3 regions of the Streptomyces sp. NPDC001549 genome follow, and region 3 is predicted to be linked to each of the others. Evidence: predicted binding sites of a transcription regulator. Region 3 holds the regulator's gene; each other region holds the start of a gene.
The links. The regulator HrcA, encoded in region 3, represses chaperone genes, less so after heat shock. The targets are predictions, from matches to a motif close to TTNGCACTCNGNNNNNCNGAGTGCNAA.
Positions count from the first base shown of each region.

Region 1: groL (chaperonin GroEL) is a predicted target of HrcA. The motif match lies at 1,404-1,430, and genes of this name have one in related genera.
Region 2: groES (co-chaperone GroES) is a predicted target of HrcA. The motif match lies at 733-759, and genes of this name have one in related genera.

Region 1 is NZ_JBIAVJ010000023.1:114,164-116,363, reverse strand. It holds gene groL (chaperonin GroEL) at 1-1,236, opposite strand, end outside; gene ACFY04_RS31440 (cold-shock protein) at 1,619-1,825, opposite strand.
Region 2 is NZ_JBIAVJ010000016.1:57,856-60,055, reverse strand. It holds gene ACFY04_RS24760 (hypothetical protein) at 1-442, opposite strand, end outside; gene groES (co-chaperone GroES) at 903-1,211, shown strand; gene groL (chaperonin GroEL) at 1,324-2,200, shown strand, end outside.
Region 3 is NZ_JBIAVJ010000002.1:67,366-69,565, reverse strand. It holds gene ACFY04_RS03225 (MBL fold metallo-hydrolase) at 1-486, opposite strand, end outside; gene hrcA (heat-inducible transcriptional repressor HrcA) at 633-1,649, shown strand; gene dnaJ (molecular chaperone DnaJ) at 1,650-2,200, shown strand, end outside.

The DNA of each region.
Region 1 (2,200 bases), on a different contig from region 3:
ACCGGCGACGATGCCCTCCTCGACGGCCGCCTTCGCGTTGCGAACGGCGTCCTCGATGCGGTGCTTGCGCTCCTTGAGCTCGACCTCGGTCGCGGCACCGGCCTTGATGACGGCCACGCCGCCGGCCAGCTTCGCGAGGCGCTCCTGGAGCTTCTCGCGGTCGTAGTCCGAGTCGGAGTTCTCGATCTCGGCGCGGATCTGGTTCACGCGACCGGCGACCTGGTCGCTGTCACCGGCACCGTCGACGATGGTGGTCTCGTCCTTGGTGATGACGACCTTGCGGGCGCGGCCGAGCAGGTCGAGACCGGCGTTCTCCAGCTTGAGGCCGACCTCCTCGGAGATGACCGTGCCGCCCGTGAGGATGGCGATGTCACCGAGCATGGCCTTGCGGCGGTCACCGAAGCCCGGGGCCTTGACGGCGACGGACTTGAAGGTGCCACGGATCTTGTTGACGACGAGGGTGGAGAGCGCCTCGCCCTCGACGTCCTCGGCGATGATCAGCAGCGGCTTGCCAGACTGCATGACCTTCTCCAGGAGCGGCAGCAGGTCCTTGACCGAGCCGATCTTGGAGTTGACGATCAGGATGTACGGGTCGTCGAGGGACGACTCCATGCGCTCCATGTCGGTGGCGAAGTACGCCGAGATGTAGCCCTTGTCGAAGCGCATACCCTCGGTGAGCTCCAGCTCCAGACCGAAGGTCTGGGACTCCTCGACGGTGATGACGCCTTCCTTGCCGACCTTGTCCATGGCCTCGGCGATGAGCTCGCCGATCTGGGTGTCGGCGGCGGAGATGGAGGCCGTCGAAGCGATCTGCTCCTTGGTCTCGACATCCTTCGCCTGGGCGAGCAGGGCGGCGGAGACGGCCTCGACGGCCTTCTCGATACCACGCTTGAGGGCCATCGGGTTGGCACCGGCGGCCACGTTGCGCAGGCCCTCGCGGACGAGCGCCTGGGCCAGGACGGTGGCGGTGGTCGTACCGTCGCCGGCGACGTCGTCCGTCTTCTTGGCGACTTCCTTGACCAGCTCGGCGCCGATCTTCTCGTACGGGTCCTCGAGCTCGATCTCCTTGGCGATGGAGACACCATCGTTGGTGATCGTGGGGGCGCCCCACTTCTTCTCAAGGACGACGTTGCGACCCTTGGGGCCAAGGGTGACCTTGACGGCGTCGGCGAGCTGGTTCATCCCACGCTCGAGACCACGCCGGGCCTCCTCGTTGAACGCAATGATCTTGGCCATCTGAAGTGGTCCTCCCGGACAGCGGTGGATTGCTCCCAGGACCGCGCCCGCGCCCGCGACGGACGGCCTGCGTGCCCGGCGGTTCCTTCCCGCCGGACCCTGCGGGCCTCACCGACCCGGTCCTCGTTTCAGTAGCACTCTCACGTGGAGAGTGCTAACGCCAATGATTAGCACTCGACCCCCGAGAGTGCAAGCGGCTTCGAAGAAGCCTCGTTGAGGGGTGGCGGTCGGGTGACGGGTGGGCGCAAGCGGCTTCGCGCAACGCCCCGCTACTCCCGGGCACACGCACGAGGGGCCCCCATCCCGTGTCCAGGATGTGGGCCCCTCGTGGTGTTCCAGGTCTTCGATGAAGACTGTGCGTCGGTGGTCGATCGCTCCAGGACTAGCCGAGTGCGAGCTTGACCATGTCCGCCTGCGGACCCTTCTGGCCCTGCGAGATCTCGAACTCGACCCGCTGACCCTCTTCAAGGGTGCGGTACCCGTCCATCTGGATGGCGCTGTAGTGGACGAACACATCCGCACCACCGTCGACCGCGATGAAGCCGTAGCCCTTCTCCGCGTTGAACCACTTGACGGTGCCCTGAGCCATGCCTAACTCCCCTATTACTGGCCCTTGCGCAGGAACGCACTTCACGATCCCGGGTCAGAACTTGCGTCGGAACGCGTCGACCGAGGCTGAATGTATCTGCGCGGATGCTGTCTGCAACAGGTCAATCCGATGAGAATTCTGGACACCGAGAAACATTGAAATAGAGTGAAAATTTGCCATACTCCAGGGCAACTCGGGCCTGACATATCTCGCCAAAGCCCCATACCGCACCTGCACATTGGCCCAATGTCGACCCTCACGCGGCCCGTTCATATGCGGCGGGCAAAAACAGCGGAGGGGACTTCCCCAACCCTACCGTGCCCAATCAAGCAGAATTGCCCCCTCCGCTTTAGCGGAGGGGGCAATTTCGGTTTG
Region 2 (2,200 bases), on a different contig from region 3:
GCTGGCGTCTGCGGCGGTCGAGGGCGTCGCGGGTGGCCGCGGTCAGCGCCCAGGCGGGGAACGCGAAGGCGGTCAGTCCCACGCCTATCGGCCCGAGCGAGGTGCCGAGGTCCGTCTGCACGGCATGGTCGGCCGACGGCCCGCTGACACGGGCGGCCACCGGCGCCTTCGGCCGGTCGTCGAACATGCCGTCGATCCCGATCCCCGAGAGGGCGAACGATCCGTCGGAGGCGGTGAAGTCCCCCGCGCACGACATCCTCCGGTCCCCTTCGGCGTCGAAGTCGCCCCACGTGCAGATCTCCGCGCTGAACGTGCCTTCCACCCCCGTCAGCTGGGTGATCAGCCGCGGTACGGCCGCGTAGTACATGAAGATCCCGGCGGCGATGCCGACCGAGATCGGGACGGCATGGATCCATCGCACGCCGGAGTTCGTCCTGGTCATACCGGGGACAGTAGTGAGGTCGAACGGACGTGCGTGCGGTTTTTCGGCCCGCGGTCGCCGACGGCCGCGGGCGCCGCCACCGCCGCCACCGCTCCGCGTGAACGTCGCCTTCCGGCCGACGAGAACGCGAAGATCCTGATCGTCAGGCCCGCGGCCATCGGGACGGTGTCGCGCCGGCGCCGCTCTGCGTTTGTCCTGGCCAGGCGGTGGAGAGGGGTGGTCCCCGACGCCTGTGCGGCCCGGTGGGCGACGTTCCGGTTCCCCTTCGCGCAACGCCCGGCGGTCGGGAATTGGCACTCCGCTTGACCGAGTGCTAATCGCCGGAATAGTCTCGCACCTGGCACTCGCCCCTGGTGAGTGCCAACACAGCGACAGGCAGATCCGGCACCCGCGACGACGGATCGACCTGGTCGCCACCTCAGACAGTTAACCCCGGATCTCCGAAGGGGGAGGTCGGATCGTGACGACCACCAGCTCCAAGGTTGCCATCAAGCCGCTTGAGGACCGCATTGTGGTCCAGCCGCTGGACGCCGAGCAGACCACGGCTTCCGGCCTGGTCATCCCGGACACCGCGAAGGAGAAGCCCCAGGAGGGCGTCGTCCTCGCGGTGGGCCCGGGCCGCTTCGAGGACGGCCAGCGTCTCCCGCTGGACGTCACCGTCGGCGACATCGTGCTCTACAGCAAGTACGGCGGCACCGAAGTGAAGTACAGCGGCGAGGAGTACCTCGTCCTCTCGGCTCGCGACGTGCTCGCGATCGTCGAGAAGTAATTCTCTTCATCAGTACTGCTTTGAGCTGCGCCCCTGGTCACCCCGCTGATTGCCGGGCGGCGAGGGGCGCAGCTCGTTAAACCCGAGTTTTCGAGAGGGCTGAACCGCTCCCATGGCGAAGATCCTGAAGTTCGACGAGGACGCCCGTCGCGCCCTCGAGCGCGGCGTCAACAAGCTTGCCGACACGGTCAAGGTGACGATCGGCCCCAAGGGCCGCAACGTCGTCATCGACAAGAAGTTCGGCGCCCCCACCATCACCAACGACGGTGTCACCATCGCTCGCGAGGTCGAGCTGGACGACCCGTACGAGAACCTGGGCGCGCAGCTCGTGAAGGAGGTGGCGACCAAGACCAACGACATCGCGGGTGACGGCACCACCACCGCCACCGTGCTGGCCCAGGCGCTGGTCCGCGAGGGTCTGCGCAACGTCGCCGCGGGTGCTTCCCCGGCCGCCCTGAAGAAGGGCATCGACGCCGCGGTCAAGGCCGTGTCCGAGGAGCTCCTCGCGACCGCCCGCCCGATCGAGGACAAGTCCGACATCGCCGCCGTGGCCGCGCTCTCCGCGCAGGACCAGCAGGTCGGCGAGCTCATCGCCGAGGCGATGGACAAGGTCGGCAAGGACGGTGTCATCACCGTCGAGGAGTCCAACACCTTCGGCCTGGAGCTGGAGTTCACCGAGGGCATGGCCTTCGACAAGGGCTACCTCTCGCCGTACATGGTCTCCGACCAGGAGCGTATGGAGGCCGTCCTCGACGACCCGTACATCCTGATCAACCAGGGCAAGATCTCCTCGATCCAGGACCTCCTGCCGCTGCTGGAGAAGGTCATCCAGGCCGGCGCCTCGAAGCCGCTGCTGATCATCGCCGAGGACGTCGAGGGCGAGGCGCTCTCCACCCTCGTCGTCAACAAGATCCGCGGCACCTTCAACGCGGTGGCCGTCAAGGCTCCCGGCTTCGGTGACCGCCGCAAGGCGATGCTCCAGGACATGG
Region 3 (2,200 bases):
GGCCAGGTCGTGTCCGGTGTGCCCGGGCCCCACATTCGCCAGCAGCACCTGTACGCCGCCCAGTTCCAGCGTCCACTCGCCCGACACCGCGTGCCGGGGCGGCACCAGCAGGTCCGCCGCCTCCGCCGCCTCCGCCGCCGCGAGCCCGTGCCGTACGGCGTCCCCGCGCAGCTCCTCGCGTCCCGTCGACAGCAGTGCGGCCAGCCCGACCGCCCCGAACGTCTCGGCCCCGGCGAAGGCCGCCCCGCCCAGGACGTGATCGAAATGACCGTGCGTGAATGCGATATGGGTCACGCGCCGGCCCGTGATCCGCTCCGCCTCGGCGCGTACCTGCGCGCCCTCCCGTACACACGAACCGGGGTCGATCAGAAGGACCGAATCCTCGCCCACCACCAGCCCCACGGTGCAGTCCCACACCGGCAGCCGCCGCCGGCCGGCCCGTCCCGTCAGCCGTTCCCAGCCGGACTCTTCCCAACGCACGTCCATACGGCGACGCTACCCTGGCGGGCCTCCCTTGCCAGGGGCTTACCGCCCGGCCGTACACTGAGCGGGGGCTCTCTGGCACTCGAACGATCAGAGTGCCAACGAACACGGCAGAAAACGGCAACGGACCACAGCTGGAGGTGTGCGCGATGCTCAGCGAACGCAGACTCGAAGTGCTGCGCGCCATCGTCCAGGACTACGTCGGGACGGAGGAGCCGGTCGGCTCCAAGGCGCTCACGGAGCGGCACCGGCTCGGCGTCTCGCCCGCCACCGTGCGCAACGACATGGCCGTGCTGGAGGAAGAGGGCTACATCGCCCAGCCCCACACCAGCGCCGGCCGGATCCCCACCGACAAGGGCTACCGGCTCTTCGTCGACAAGCTGGCGGGGGTCAAACCGCTGTCGTCGCCCGAGCGCCGGGCCATCCAGAACTTCCTCGACGGCGCCGTCGACCTCGACGACGTGGTCGGCCGCACGGTGCGGCTGCTCGCGCAGCTCACCCGGCAGGTCGCCGTCGTCCAGTACCCGAGCCTGACCCGTTCGACCGTCCGGCACGTGGAGCTGCTCTCGCTCGCTCCCGCGCGCCTGATGCTCGTACTGATCACGGACACCGGGCGGGTCGAGCAGCGGCTCGTCGACTGCCCGAGCCCCTTCGGGGAGACCTCGCTGGCGGACCTGCGGGCCCGGCTGAACAGCCGGGTCGTCGGGCGCCGCTTCACCGATGTGCCCCCGCTCGTCCAGGACCTCCCCGAATCCTTCGAGGCCGAGGACCGCAGCACCGTCTCCACCGTGCTCGCGACACTCCTCGAAACCCTGGTCGAGGAAGCCGAAGAGCGGCTGATGATCGGCGGTACCGCCAATCTCACCCGCTTCGGACACGATTTTCCCCTGACGATCAGGCCGGTGCTCGAAGCACTCGAGGAGCAGGTCGTGCTCCTCAAGCTGCTGGGCGAGGCCAACGAGTCGGGAATGGCCGTACGGATCGGGCACGAGAACGCCTACGAGGGACTGAACTCCACGTCGGTCGTCTCGGTCGGTTACGGTTCGGGCGGCGAAGCAGTCGCCAAACTCGGCGTGGTCGGACCGACCCGCATGGACTACCCCGGAACGATGGGAGCGGTACGCGCAGTGGCACGTTACGTCGGACAGATCCTGGCGGAGTCGTAAGTGGCCACGGACTACTACGCCGTTCTCGGCGTGCGCCGCGACGCATCGCAGGACGAGATCAAGAAGGCCTTCCGGCGCCTCGCGCGTGAACTCCACCCGGATGTGAATCCGGACCCGAAGACGCAGGAGCGCTTCAAGGAGATCAACGCGGCCTACGAGGTGCTGTCGGACCCGCAGAAGAAGCAGGTCTACGACCTCGGCGGCGACCCGCTGTCCTCCTCGGGCGGTGGCGGCGGAGCGGGCGGCTTCGGAGCGGGTGGCTTCGGCAACTTCTCCGACATCATGGACGCCTTCTTCGGCCAGGCCTCGCAGCGCGGCCCGCGCTCGCGGACCCGCCGCGGCCAGGACGCCATGATCCGCCTGGACCTGGAGCTGGACGAGGCGGCCTTCGGGACCACCAAGGACATCCAGGTCGACACGGCCGTCGTCTGCAACACCTGCTCCGGCGAGGGCGCCGCTCCCGGCACCTCGGCGCAGACGTGTGACATGTGCCGCGGCCGCGGTGAGGTCTCGCAGGTCACCCGGTCCTTCCTGGGCCAGGTCATGACCTC